2 regions of the Fictibacillus arsenicus genome follow, and region 2 is predicted to be linked to the other one. Evidence: riboswitches for the same ligand, from Rfam matches in the RefSeq annotation. Region 2 holds a riboswitch; the other holds the start of a gene.
The links. Region 2 has a riboswitch for lysine ahead of ABE41_RS15635 (Na+/H+ antiporter NhaC family protein). Riboswitches for the same ligand answer to the same signal wherever they lie in the genome.

Region 1 (7,446 bases), 700 kb from region 2:
GAAAGAGAAAAACAAAAATTGCAGAAAAAACGAACTTTATAAAAAATGTGCTAGAATCCTTGCCATTCGCGGTACCCGGCAAGGATTTTTTTGCATAACGTATAAATTTATGTTTTTTATCAGGGTAATTTTCAATTTATCCATGGTAATGGCCGCTTTTTCCACATCTAAAATATTTATCGAAATTTCCGACAGACCCTCCTCTTCTATTTCCATAAAAAAAGCTCCGGAGACCCGGAGCTTTAGTGAACTAATGATTATTCTTCCCAAACCTTAACTTCTTTCATTACATCGCCTTGCTTAATGCGCAAAACAGTATCCATTCCTTCAGTAACTTGTCCGAAAACTGTGTGAACACCATTCAAATGCGGCTGAGGCTCGTGTACGATAAAGAACTGGCTTCCACCAGTGTCACGGCCAGCGTGAGCCATTGATAGAGATCCTGCTACGTGTTTGTGAGGATTTCCTTCAGTTTCACATGGAATTGAGTAACCTGGGCCCCCTGCGCCAGTTCCAGTTGGATCTCCGCCTTGTGCTACGAAACCAGGAATTACACGGTGGAATGTTACTCCATTATAAAATCCTTCGTTTGCTAGCTTTTCAAAGTTTTCTACAGTTCCAGGTGCTTCTTCTTGGTATAGATCAAATAATATCTTTTCACCATTTTCAAATTCGATTGAACCTTTTTTCATTAAAATAGGCCTCCTTATGTTTCATTCACCTACCATTGTACGGTGAAATGACATCCTCGTAAACTAATTTACACAAAAACCTTTGATTTAAGGGGTACATCCTGTCTAACTAAGTCTTCGTAAGTTTCTCGCTTAACGACAAGCTGTTCTTCACCATTTTCTACAAAGACAACTGCTGGACGCTGTATTCGGTTATAATTGTTTGCCATACTGTATCCATACGCTCCTGTACAAGATACAGAAAGATAATCTTGATCCGTCACTTCAGGCAGCTCCAAATCCCAAATGAGCATATCCCCGCTCTCACAGCACTTTCCTGCAATTGATACTGTCTGGGCAGGCTTATCGTTCATCTTGTTTGCTGTATATGCGTCATATTTTGCTTGATAAAGGGCTGGACGGATATTATCTGTCATACCGCCATCAACTGAAACATAATGTCTAACGCCTTCAATCTCTTTTTGTGAACCGATCGAATAGATCGTTGTCCCAGCATCTCCAACGAGCGATCTTCCCGGTTCAATCCATAATTCAGGCATTGATTTTCCTTCGAATTGAGCCATTTTACGATTAACTTCATCAATCATTGCCATTACATACTGTTCTGGCTCAAGAGGTGTGTCATCAGAAGTATATTGAATACCGAAACCTCCCCCTAGATTCACTACTCGAGGAAAATATTGATAGCTGTCTTCCCAAATCGCAAAGTGGCTAAACAGCTTATCAATTGCTAACGTAAAACCTTCCGTTTCAAAGATTTGAGAACCTATGTGACAATGTATGCCAAGTACCTCGAAAAACTCAGACTCAAGGACTTCTTGCAACGCCTTATCTGCTTGACCGCTTCCTAAGTCAAAACCAAATTTAGAATCCTCCTGCCCGGTTATGATGTAATCATGTGTATGGGCTTCAATACCAGGTGTAAGTCGCAATAAGATCTTGACTTTCTTATTCACTTGTCTGCAAAGTGTCTTTAAAAGATTTATTTCATAAAAATTGTCTACTACAATACAACCTACTCCTGCTTTAAGTGCGAACTCTAATTCCTCAACACTTTTGTTGTTGCCATGAAAATGGATCCGTTCTGCAGGAAATTCTGCTTGGAGTGCTGTATAAAGTTCCCCGCCGGATACAACATCCAAACTTAACCCTTCTTGATCCATGAGCTGAATGATCGCGATGGAAGAAAATGCTTTGCTGGCGTATGCTACCTGATATCCAACACCCTTTTCTTCAAATGCTTTCTTGAATCCTCTCGCTCTAGTTCTTATTAAAGAAACATCATATAGATAAAGCGGTGTGCCATACTTTTTTGCAAGTTCGACCGTATCTGCTCCGCCTATCCAAAGATGATTATTTTCTCCGATTTTAGCTGTGCCATGTAAATTCACAATTAATCCCCTCTCCATGATGATGGAGAATTCAATCCCGACAATACAAAAAGACAGCCGTAATTAAGGCAGGCTGTCTTGACCGTGCCCTCATGTCGGAATAGCTCTCCACTACTGTTGTAGTGACAGTCCGCTGCTTGTTCAGCAGCGGCCCAGCATAAAAAGAAATGGATCTCCTTCTACACTTCGGCAAATTGACCTTTCGTCATATTTCATCGTCTTCCATGAACTCCATATGCTACTTATTCGTTTTGCGCCTCTACCTCAAATGAGGCATATATTGAATTAATTATGAATTTTAGCATAATTTTTCTTAATCCACAAGGGACAGATACATTAGTTTGGCTGCTTTTTTCTATTCTGCGGATGTACGATGCTAGGACGCACTTTTGACAGCGGCACGGCAACCCGTACAAGAATCTGCAAAAACGCTTTTGGATTAAATGGTATGAACGGCCATAGATATGGCGTGTTTAAATTTTTTATGGTGCTTAAGTAAAGAATAAACAACGTTACTCCAATCATGTAGCCTGGGACCTTAAACAGTACCACTAATACTATAAGAACAAGTCTGGCTACTTTATTCGCTACACTAAGTTCATAACTTGGGGTCGAGAACCCACCAATTGCTGCTATGGCCACGTACAACATAACCTCTGGAACAAACAAACCAACATCTATTGCAATTTGACCGATCAGAATTGCAGCAATCAGCCCCATTGCCGTTGAAAGTGAGCTTGGAGTATGAATGGCGGCCAGCCTTAAAATATCAATCCCAATTTCAGCAAACAAAATTTGCAGGAACAATGGAATATTCGTTGTTTTATTAGGTCCAATAAAGTCTATAAAGTCAGGCAGCAGCTGTTGTTGCATTGAAAATAAAAGCCACATCGGCACCAAAAAAACGGACATGATTATCCCGCTAAAACGAATCCATCTTAAGAAGGCACCGATAAATGGTGTTTGCCGATATTCTTCTGCGTGCTGGACGTGATGAAAAAGTGTAGTCGGTGTGATCATTACACTTGGTGTAGTATCCGTGATGATTAGTACATGCCCTTCCATTAAATGCTGCGCGGCAACATCTGGTCTTTCTGTATACCGTACGAGTGGAAACGGGTTCCAGCCTTGCTTTACGATAAACTCTTCAATGGTCTTATCCGCCATGGGAATCCCATCTATTTCAATTTTGCTTAGTTCTTTTCTGATAAGATCTACCAGACCAGGGTCAGCAACATCCTGGATATATGAAATGCAGATATCCGTCTTTGATCGTTCGCCTACTTGCAGAATTTCATGTCTAAGTCTTTCATCCCGTATTCTTCTTCTCGTAAGAGCTGTATTAATAATGATGTTTTCTGTATAGCCGTCACGAGCTCCCCTTACAACTTTTTCAATATCCGGTTCTTCTGGTGACCTTCCCGGATAGCTTCTCACGTCTACAATAAACGCTTCTTCCTCACCATCAAGAAAAATGACGATCAATCCTGAAAGCATACGGTCTACCGCTTCATCAAGTGATTTTGTAAGTTCAACCTGCTGATGGGCCAGGTGATTATGTACAAGTTCCTTTACTTTCCCAGGAGATCTGTGGCCATGATCCATATCCATAAGCTCGCGATAAAGCATTATAATAAATTCACTGTCGCAGAGGCCCGTGCAATAGTAAAGCTGAAGCTCTTTTTTAAGCACGAAAATCTTGCGTACCCCAACATCAAAACTGACTCCGATACCAAGACGGTCCTTTAAGAACTTTTCGTTCTCTTCAATGTTTTTACTGATCGGTGTTTTGTTTTTTGTATTTGCCATGAGATTCGCTCCTTTCTAAAATGAGATTGATTGCCTTCAAAGTAATGGGAGCTCCTTTTTCTACGGAATCAAATCCGGCCATTTTGCCGATGTCCCCTACCCCGATAATGAAAGGAAGATTCAATTCATCTAAAATATAGACCGTATCCCCATTGATTCTTCCAGTTTCCAAATCAGGCACTCCGCTTTTATCAATCCCAAACTCAGTGAGTTCACCATATCTGTCCATCGAACAATGAACCTTTGTCCATTCTGCAAAATGCGTTTTAGATGCGACTGCAACCGCACCGATAACTTCAATGTCCTCTTGTTGATGAATAATTCTCATAGCCTGCTCACCAGGACCTTCACCTTTAAAGCCACAGTCATCAAACATTACAAGCACAGGATCATGAGGGGTTTTACGGATCATTTCAACAAGTTCTTCACCGCTTTTTTTAGTCGGATTTCCCCAAGACTGTGAAATACAGCGTCCGCCAATTATTGTGGCAGCATGTTCAACAACCCGAAGCGCATAAAGATCTCCATCAGTTATAAAAATAACCCGTTTTTTCACCCTCAATCACCCCTTTGGTTCGAAGATAACTGCAACTAAAAATCCAAAAAGAATAGCAGATGATATACCTGCAGAAGTTAATTCGAAAATCCCCATTGCTATACCGATAAATCCATGTTCATCAGCTGCTGCCATTGCTCCGTGCAGCAATGAGTGTCCGAAGCTGGTGATAGGAACAGTAGCACCGGCTCCTGCAAATTTAATGAGGTTATCATAAATACCGAAAGCATCCAGAAAAGCTCCAATTACAACAAATGATGATGTAACATGGGCAGGTGTCAATTTTAAAATGTCCATCATTAATTGACCAACTACACAAATTAGTCCCCCTACAATAAAGGCCCATAGAAATTCCATCTTACATACCTCCTTCCGCCCGCTCTAAAACTACTGCATGAGCGACAGTTGGAATTGTTTCTTTTTGCTGGACCATCACAGGATTTAACAGTGCACCTGTAGCGACCATCATCACCTTCTTTAAGTTTCCTTTTCGTATTTCATCCAGGATATAGCCATAAGTTACGACTGCCGAACATGCACAACCGCTTCCCCCAGCAAACACTTGCTGATCTGAACGATAGACCATTAAACCGCAGTCACAGTGATTATCAGAAATGTCATATCCTTGTTCTTTAAGAAGCATTTTTACTATTGGGGCTCCGACACCTGACAGATCTCCCGTAGCGATAAGATCGTATTCGTCAGGTGAGACATTCATCTCTTTAAAATGGGCAGCAATCGTATCTGCCGCGGCAGGAGCCATAGCTGAACCCATATCAAAAGGATCTTTAATACCCAGATCTACAACCTTTCCTACTGTAGCTGAAGTAATCTTTATATCTGATACCTCTTTACTTACTAGTGCCGCACCTGCTCCAGTCACGGTAAATGTTGCTGTATCTGGTTTTTGCCCGCCATATTCAGTTGGATATCTGAACTGCCTCTCAGCAGTTGCATTATGTGAACTGACCGCCGCAATAACTCTGTTTGCATAACCGCCGTCTACCAGGGCGGCTCCAAGCGCAAGAGATTCCATAGAAGTAGAACAAGCTCCAAAAACCCCTAAAAAAGGGATACCGTTTCCTCTGGCTGTATAATTTGAGGATACAATCTGATTTAAAAGATCTCCTGCAAGCAAAAAGTTAATGTCTTCAGGGTTTAGTTTTGATTTCTTTAAACAGAAATCAATTGCATCTTCCATCAGCTGCCGTTCAGCCAGCTCCCAATTTTTTTGACCGCAATGTAGATTGTTATAAGTCTTATCAAAATAGCTTCCGAGCGGTCCTTCACTTTCCATTGGACCAACAGCAGTACCAGCAGCATTCAAATAGATGCTGTTTGCAAATTTCCATGTTTGTCTGCCTAATAAATTCATGAGCTCACTCCTCACATCACATGCTGAAATATATATCTGATCATTCCAAAAATGTAAGCTGCAACCGCTCCAAAAACAATAACGGCACCGGCTAGTTTGAACAGGTTTGTTGCGACACCTAGTACTAGTCCTTCGCTTTTATGTTCTAGGGCAGCACTCGTTACAGCGTTAGCAAAACCCGTTACTGGTACAACTGATCCCGCTCCACCAAATTGCCCGATCTTATCATAGACACCAAGACCTGTCAGAAGGGCAGCGATCAAAATCAGGGTTGCAACAGTTGGGTTACCTGCTGTTTCTTGTGAAAAATTAAAGAACGTCATATAAAAATTTTGTATCGCTTGGCCGATTAAACAGATTAAACCGCCTACGAAAAATGCTTTTAAGCAATTGATCACATATGGAGGTTTAGGCTGTATTGGTTTAATTTTTTCAGCATAAGCTTGTTGTTCTTCTTTTGTTGCCATGTTGTTTCACTCCACTTCTTAATGATTGATATAATAGATCCAATGAAACAAGGACCCCGAAATTTTTCCAAACACAATGGCCATTAATATAATGATAATTTTTTCACCAAAGCCCACACGCTTCGCTAAAATCGGCAAAACATTTAATACCTCCGTTAATGCAGCGGCAAGCATTCCGACAAAAATACCAGCCAGTAAGCCGACCGGTGCAAGAATTATCGGAGAAAATGAAAATGAAGCATTTCTCAAGTTCATCCATCCCCCTAAAACCGCACCAAGTATAATGCTTAGCTCGTAACTTCTTATAAAGCTGTAGGTTTTTGAAAGCTGCATAAGCCTTGGTACAATCCCCAGAACCGTTATCAATGCAACGAGACCTGAACCTACAGTTATACCTCCGCCAAATCCAATAAAGGCAATAAGCAAAACTTTAATCGTCATTGATTTTCTTCTCTGTTTCTTTATTTTCATGGACGATTACATACTGATCGAGGTCTTGCTGGTAATTGAACATTTCTACTTCGAGCGGACTTGGTTCTTCATTAAGCCTTTTTCGAAACAAATGATTAAAAAATAGAATCATTCCGAGCCCCAGGCCAAATGAATAAGGAATCTGCAACAGCAGTGGCTGCTCCTTATAATGCCCAGTAATCATGTAATAAATTTTCTGATGAACAAGCTGCATGCTGACATCTTCATGAAAATTCATAATGGCAAGAGCCGAACCCGTGAAGAGCAGAAGCCACACGAGTACAAAATATACTGGAGCTAATGTTTTTTGTTTCATCTGGATTTCCAAGATGGACTGGGCGGGTCCGATCGTCTGAACATCGATCTCTTGGTTATTCTTTTGAATCGTACCTATTACCCTCATTACATCGATAACAATTAAATGTTTATCTTCGGGGGTTACTTCATGAATGATATATTTTTTAATCTCCCTTTCTTTTTCATCTGATGCGACGATTTGCGCTACATCTTCAATCGTTACTTTCTGATGCTGAAGGACTTGAACGCGTTGCCGCATACGAAGGTATATTACTTTATCCAATTTACTTCGCCTCTTTTCTTCAGCGCATTTGTGTTTAGTATGCGATTTGGCATTTCTAATCATGCTTTACAACAGAAAACAACCAAAAACTACCACTAAAAAAAT
Region 2 (7,446 bases):
AACCATAAATTATTTTAAAAGGCTCATAAACCATTAATTAGTTCGGGCTTATAATTGGTTCTATCAACCGAATCTTCTCATTAAAACAAGATGCTTGGATCGATAGAGATTTGAGTAAAACTGCTCGACATGTTATTTCACCATTCTTTACCTGGCATTTTCAAAGAAATTATTTTTAGTTTTGGAGGAGACCTTATGAAACCAATTACCATTCCCGATTTAACAAAAAGACCTTTTAGCTTAACGGTAGAATGTCAAATGCATGCAAGCCCTGACGTATTATTCCGCGCTTGGACGAAGCAGTTTGATCTATGGTTTGCTGCTCCTGGGACATTATTAATGTATGGAGAAGTTAATACACCATTTTACTTTGAAACAGTTTTTGAAGAACAGCGTCACCCTCATTACGGACGTTTTCTAAGGCTTGAACAAGACCGACTCGTTGAAATAACATGGGTAACAGGTTCTGGTGGAACAGAGGGTGCTGAAACAGTTGTGACCGTTGAAATGGAAGCGGTTCAGAGTGGAACAAGAATCCGCCTTACGCATTCAGGATTTTCAGATGGAGTATCGAGAGACAAGCATGAAGATGCCTGGCCATTAGTGCTTGAACATCTAGACAAACGAATGTTAAGCAGTTTCTGAATAATTCTTTAATTCTATATGTAATTTCAAAGCGAATCCAATTCCTTGGGTTCGCTTTTTTGCTTTAAAAAAGTATATAATGCAATCAACAATCACTATAAAATAAAGGAGCATCCACCCTCATGAATGAAGTGATAGAGACCATACTAGCTCATAAATCAATTCGTAAATTTAAAGACAAATCAATAAGTGAAGAAATGATTACGACACTTGTTGAATGTGCACAGGCTGCCTCAACATCAAGCTATCAGCAGGTATGCACCATTATCGGGGTTGAAGATCAGGAGAAGAAGCAAAAACTCGCTGAACTTGCAGGCAATCAGTCTTATGTTGCTGACAACGGCTATTTCTTTGTTTTTTGTATAGATTATAACCGTCATAAAGTAGCTGCTGAAATGCTAGACAAGAATATTAACGACACCATTCAATCAACAGAAGCTTTCATGGTAGGTACAGTTGATGCTTCCCTTGCTGCACAAAATGTGGCGGTTGCAGCTGAATCCCTAGGACTGGGAATCGTATACATAGGCGGAATACGAAACAATCTTAAAGAAGTCTCCGAACTGCTCGATTGCCCGGAACATGTGCTGCCCCTGTTTGGCATGGCTATAGGGTATCCAGATGCTGAGCCCGGTAAGAAACCTCGTTTGCCAATTCAGTCTGTTTTTCATAAAAACGGGTATAAGAAGAATGAGGAAACGAAAAAACTTTTAAATCAATATGAAAAGGAAACAGCTGAATATTATAAGAAGCGAACTGGCGGCAAACGTACGGAAGGATGGGTGACACAAATCACCACTTCAATGTCGTCTCCGAAGCGAGCTTATATGAAAGAATTTGTTCGTGAAAAGGGATTAAATAAAACTTAAAAACTTACAGGCAGGTGAGTTTAGAGAATGATAAAAATAGGTGTAACGGGATGGGGAGATCACGATTCACTTTATCCGGACGGTACTCCTGCAAGAGATAAACTGGCGGTTTACAGCGGTCATTTCCCTGTTGTAGAAGTGGATTCTTCCTTTTATGCGGTTCAGCCTGCAAAAAACTATGAAAAGTGGGTTGCAGCTACACCAAAGGATTTTTCCTTTGTTGTTAAAGCGTATCAAGGGATGACAGGCCATTCGAGAGGAAAGCTGCCTTTTGATTCTGGTAAACAAATGTTCGACGCGTTCATACAATCTATCCAGCCGGTGATCACTTCAGGAAAACTGGAGATGGTTCTTTTTCAGTATCCGCCATGGTTCGACTGTAAAAAAGAAAATGTTCAGGATCTTCGATATGCAAAAGAGATGATGGGTGATATTCCAGTAGCTTTAGAGTTTCGGAATCAAACATGGTTTAGTGAAGAGATGAAGGAAAAAACACTTCGGTTCATAGACGAAGAACAGTGGATACACACGGTTTGCGATGAGCCGCAGGCAGGGAGCGGTTCTATACCGATTGTCATGCATACAACAGAGGAAAAAACACTGATTCGTTTGCATGGCAGAAACGTATACGGATGGAACAATTCAGGACAGCCAAATTGGAGAGAAGTCCGTTATTTGTACCGTTATAATCAAGCAGAACTGCTGGAGTGGAAAGAGCGCATTCAGACGTTAGCTTCCGAAACTAAGAACCTTACAATCTTGTTTAACAACAATTCAGGCGGAGATGCAGCAGATAATGCAAAGGAAATGATCGATCTTTTAGATATACAATACGATTTTCTGGCACCCCGCCAGCTCGATTTATTTTAAAATTAATTTCCTAATATTACAAATTAATTTCAAAAGGTAATAAAAGATTCAATTTAGTAAACAGCCTGATATACTATTAAGGTGAATTAAATAACGTGAGCTGGATGAAGAAAGTGGGGATCACCTTGGATTTCAAAAAATTGATTCAGATGATGTACTACTTACAGATTGCGTTTGTCGTCAGTGGCGTTTATTTGCTATTTATCTACATATTTACAAACAACTCTGAACGGATTCAATTTCTGACACTGGTGTTATGTATCAATCTAATCTCATTAAAAGTCACCAGAGACCGTTTTAAAGCATAAAGAAAACTGCGCGATGCTGCGCAGTTTTTTATTTTTAAAGCATCTTTAAAAGTGCTTTTCTCCCTTGCATACCAACCTCAATACCTTTTTCCCTTGCTTCAAGTGTAATAGATTCTAAAGGTGCATCCAGCAGCTGCTCGATCGTTCTTACTCCTACAGCACGCCCTGCAATAATTTTACGGTCTGCTAACTTTTCGTTCAATAAGGCTACATCTAAAGCTCCGCACATAATATATCCATTCTCGTTAAAAACAGCCATAAAATTTGTTTTTGGCAAACGAAGGGTGACAGCGGTAAACGGATGTCCTTCTATTAAAATCGGGTTCATCTCTAACATGCTTCCACTCCTTTCTCCTTACTATTTTTATGTGTAAAAAAGGAAAAAGTGTTAGGTGTTGAAGCTAATTTTAAGGCGAAATAATGAACAAAAAAGAATTTAATCTAAAGATTGGACAGGACTGCCCTCTGTGATACGATAATAGGAAATGGCTTTTTCTAAAAGATTATTGCTACGGACATTTTTAGAAAAATCTTCGTTGAAAAGTTGATTGGAGCGGAAGGTGCGAGACTCCTGCGGGACGAGCGGACAGGTGAGACTCCTAACGGCGCAAAGCGCCAGGAGGCTCACCGCACGCCCCGCGGAAAGCGAGCACCTGGAGCGGAAATCAACATCTTCCAATAGCAATCACAGTTACGAAAACTGCCCAAGAAAAATAGGAGGCGATAAAAATGAAACAATACTTGGATTTTCTTCAAGATATTTTACATAATGGCACGAAAAAAGAAGATCGGACAGGCACTGGAACGGTCTCTGTATTTGGACGTCAAATGAGATTTGACTTGGAAGATGGTTTTCCCCTCGTGACAACAAAAAAGCTTCATTTAAAATCAATCATTCATGAACTTTTATGGTTCTTAAAAGGTGATACAAATATCGCCTATCTAAAAGAAAACAAAGTTCGAATCTGGGATGAATGGGCAGATGAAGAGGGAAATTTAGGACCTGTTTACGGCCATCAGTGGCGTTCATGGTCCGCTCCAAACGGGGATACAATCGATCAAATCTCAAACGTGATTAATGATATTAAAAATAACCCTGATTCAAGAAGATTGATTGTTTCAGCATGGAATCCTGCAGATGTACCAAATATGGCTTTGCCTCCATGTCATTTGCTGTTTCAGTTTTACGTTGCAGATGGAAAGCTCTCATGTCAGTTATACCAGCGCTCTGCTGACAGCTTCTTGGGTGTTCCGTTTAACATCGCTTCATATGCCCTATTAACGATGATGGTGGCTCAGGTGACCGGTCTGAAGCCTGGAGAATTCGTTCATACGATTGGTGATGCTCATATCTATCTGAATCATATCGAGCAGGTTGAGCTGCAGCTGACACGGGAACCGAAGCCACTGCCTAAAATGAAATTGAATCCGAGTGTTACAAATATCTTTGATTTTACTTTTGATGATTTTGAACTCGTTGATTATGAGGCGCATCCTCATATTAAAGGTGAGGTGAGTGTATGATTTCTTTTGTCGTAGCTATGGATGAAAACCGGGCCATCGGAAAAGATAATGATCTGCCGTGGTACCTTCCTAATGATTTAAAGCATTTCAAGAAAACAACGATGGGGAAACCAATAGTTATGGGCAGAAAAACATATGAATCGATCGGCAAACCGCTGCCTGGTCGAGAAAATATCGTAGTTACCCGAGATCAAAGTTATGAGGCAGAAGGGACAACTATTGTTCATTCTGTAGATGAAGTACTGCAAATAAATGCTGAAGAAATATGTGTAATAGGCGGTTCAGAGATTTTCAAGCAGTTTCTTCCTGTTGCAGACCGCTTATATATTACCGAGATTCATCATACGTTTGAAGCCGATACTTATTTTCCTGAATTAAATGATAACGAGTGGAAAGAGGTATCCCGGACAGAAGGAATCGTTGATGAAAAAAACAAATATCCTCATGAATTGGTAGTATACGAAAAAATTAAGTCTTAAAACTCGAATGAGCCCCCCTCTTGTCTGCATACATTGTAGGAAAGGGGGGTTACCTTTTGTTTAAACGAAAAAAAATGAGACTGCGAAAAGGGCCGCTTCCGTTTCGATATGTTGTGCTTATTTCCTTTACTCTTTTTGTATTTATCACACTTCAAGGATTGTGGCTGGTGGACCGTGGAATTGAACCTACTTTGATGCATGTAGCTCAAAGAAAAACAGAAGAGATCGCATCCTTGGCGATTAATGAAGCCATTATTAATAAATTGTTTGATTCGATTGATATGCAAGACATTCTAGTCTCTAAAGAAGATAAAGATGGGAATATTGTATATGCAGGTGTGAACCAGCAAATAGTGAATAAAGTACAAAATCAATCAGCCATTGTTGTTCAAGAGTTTTTGAAGGAAATTGAAGAAGGCCGTATTCCGAAAAGTATTGAGTCAAATGAATTAGGTTTATCAAAAAATCATTCAAATGAACCCGGAGTAATTATGTCTATCCCATTGGGGCAGGCAACTGAAAACTCTTTACTCGCAAACTTAGGTCCGAAAATTCCGATTAAGTTTACGATCGTAGGCGATGTAAACACAGACATCGAAGAGAAAATTGAAACGGTTGGTATTAATAATACGTGGATCTCAATTAATATCATTGTCACGGTAAAGGCGAAAGTAGTTATCCCTTTTGCTACTGAAACAGCTACAGTTACGAGACCGATACAGATCATGGGACAGTTTATTCCTGGAGAAGTACCGATTTATTATAATCAATCAGGAGATCCGATTCAGCCAGCACTTCCAATTGATCCCAATATAAAAGATAAAGAAGATGCTAAAAAGAAGAAGGAAGAAAATGCTGAGGCAATAGAGGAAAGTGCTGCCGATGAAGTTGCAGATGAATCAGCTGAATAAAAGGCTTCCTTAAATTAACAACTTCTATCAGGGTTGACCAATATGCGAACTTTGTTATAATGATAAGTGAATTTTAAATTTTATATGTCTTTAAGCCTATCACCGATGGGGTAGAGGAGCGGATTTTAAGAGTACTTTTTCAGAGAGTGACGTCTGTGAAGAAAAAGGAAAGGAACTTCCGCCGAAGCAAAAAATGACGGTCTGTTCATTTTTGCTGGGTTTACACTAAATAAGTGTAAAACTGTCACTGCGAGGGTAACTACGCAGTGGAGGACTACTGATCGATGAGGAAAACCATAAATTACTTAAGTGATTGATAGCAGGTTATTTCCTTGTCTATTAATCGCTTTTTATTTTGTCTTTTTTTCCTCAGCGTCCTGTATAAACTCCTCAACATGGATGGCTAATTAGAAGAAGGAGGAACATCATGGAATTTGAGAATTCGATTTATTCATTAATACCGCCAGTATTAGCCATATTAATGGTTATTTTAACTAGGCAAGTACTTATCTCGCTAGGGGCGGGGATTGTAGCAGGCGCATTACTGCTTCATGACTTTAATATTGGAGCAACATTGAAAGAGATTGGAACGATTGTTAAAGGGCATTTTATTTCAGATGGAGCCCTGAACGAGTGGAACGTCTATATTCTATTGTTCCTATTGATCTTGGGAATGATGACAAGTATTATCTCCATGGCTGGCGGAAGCCGCGCTTTTGGTGAATGGGCTATCTCCCGAGTAAAGACTAGACGAGGTGCTCAAATTCTGACAGTGGTTTTTGGACTAGTAATTTTTATCGATGACTATTTCAATTCATTAGCTGTCGGAAATGTTAGCAGACCTATAACAGACCGCCACAGAATTTCACGTGCTAAGCTTGCTTATTATCTAGATTCAACGGCTGCGCCTGTTTGTGTAATCTCTCCGGTATCAAGCTGGGGTGCTTATATTATCGGTATTATTGGAACGATTTTAGCAACTCATGAGATCACAAATATTTCAGCGTTTAGTGCTTTTATTCAAATGATTCCAATGAATTTTTATGCAGTTTTTGCACTTATTTTGGTATTTGCAGTTGCTTATTTTCAATTGGATTTCGGTCCGATGAAACAGCATGAACAACGTGCTTTAGCTACTGGAGAAGTTATTGATCCAGAGAAAAAAGGAGCAATTGGTGAAGGCATTAAGCTTGAAGAAAGTGATAAAGGAAAAGTGAGAGACCTTGTGTGGCCGATCGTTCTTTTAATCGCAGCAACAGTTGGTTTCATGTTCTATACTGGTATTGAAAATGTAAAGGGTCTAGAAGAACCTACAAAGGTTACTCTTCTATCCATTTTTGAAAATACAGATGTACCGAAGTCTCTGCTTTATGGAGGATTAATTGGTTTAGCTACAGCAATCCTTTTCTTCTTGCCTAAAAAGATGGGAGCTTCTGGATTAGCAAGAGGATTGGGTAGAGGCGCACAATCCATGATGGGTGCTGTAACGATTTTAATTTTTGCGTGGACGATTATTTCAGTAATCGATAGTCTCGGAACAGGAAAATATTTAGCTGGATTAGTGGATCAGCACATGAACCTGGCTTATCTGCCGTTAGTATTATTTGTATTGTCTGGTCTTATGGCCTTTGCGACAGGTACATCATGGGGAACCTTTGGTGTAATGCTTCCTATTGCTGCAGAGATTGCAGCTTCTACGAATGTTGAACTTATGCTGCCTGTATTAGCTGCAGTACTTGCTGGATCAGTATTTGGAGACCATTGTTCACCAATTTCTGATACAACCATTCTTTCTTCTACAGGAGCGGGAAGCCATCATATCGATCACGTAATGACGCAG

Region 1: it holds a riboswitch for lysine, as region 2 does, so the genes downstream of both, lysA (diaminopimelate decarboxylase) here and ABE41_RS15635 (Na+/H+ antiporter NhaC family protein) in region 2, are expected to answer to the same signal.

The regions. Positions count from the first base shown of each region.
Region 1 is NZ_CP016761.1:2,350,868-2,358,313, forward strand. It holds gene ABE41_RS12115 (DUF309 domain-containing protein) at 1-42, shown strand, start outside; gene ABE41_RS12125 (peptidylprolyl isomerase) at 258-692, opposite strand; gene lysA (diaminopimelate decarboxylase) at 761-2,083, opposite strand; lysine riboswitch at 2,177-2,353, opposite strand; gene ABE41_RS12135 (spore germination protein) at 2,420-3,892, opposite strand; gene ABE41_RS12140 (stage V sporulation protein SpoVABEA) at 3,858-4,454, opposite strand; gene spoVAE (stage V sporulation protein AE) at 4,455-4,805, opposite strand; gene spoVAD (stage V sporulation protein AD) at 4,807-5,823, opposite strand; gene spoVAC (stage V sporulation protein AC) at 5,835-6,290, opposite strand; gene ABE41_RS12160 (stage V sporulation protein AB) at 6,309-6,731, opposite strand; gene ABE41_RS12165 (stage V sporulation protein AA) at 6,721-7,341, opposite strand.
Region 2 is NZ_CP016761.1:3,054,105-3,061,550, reverse strand. It holds gene ABE41_RS15675 (SRPBCC family protein) at 196-645, shown strand; gene nfsA (oxygen-insensitive NADPH nitroreductase) at 768-1,514, shown strand; gene ABE41_RS15665 (DUF72 domain-containing protein) at 1,542-2,384, shown strand; gene ABE41_RS15660 (hypothetical protein) at 2,480-2,692, shown strand; gene ABE41_RS15655 (YunC family protein) at 2,727-3,029, opposite strand; gene ABE41_RS15650 (thymidylate synthase) at 3,422-4,216, shown strand; gene ABE41_RS15645 (dihydrofolate reductase) at 4,213-4,695, shown strand; gene yunB (sporulation protein YunB) at 4,752-5,606, shown strand; lysine riboswitch at 5,710-5,891, shown strand; gene ABE41_RS15635 (Na+/H+ antiporter NhaC family protein) at 6,034-7,446, shown strand, end outside.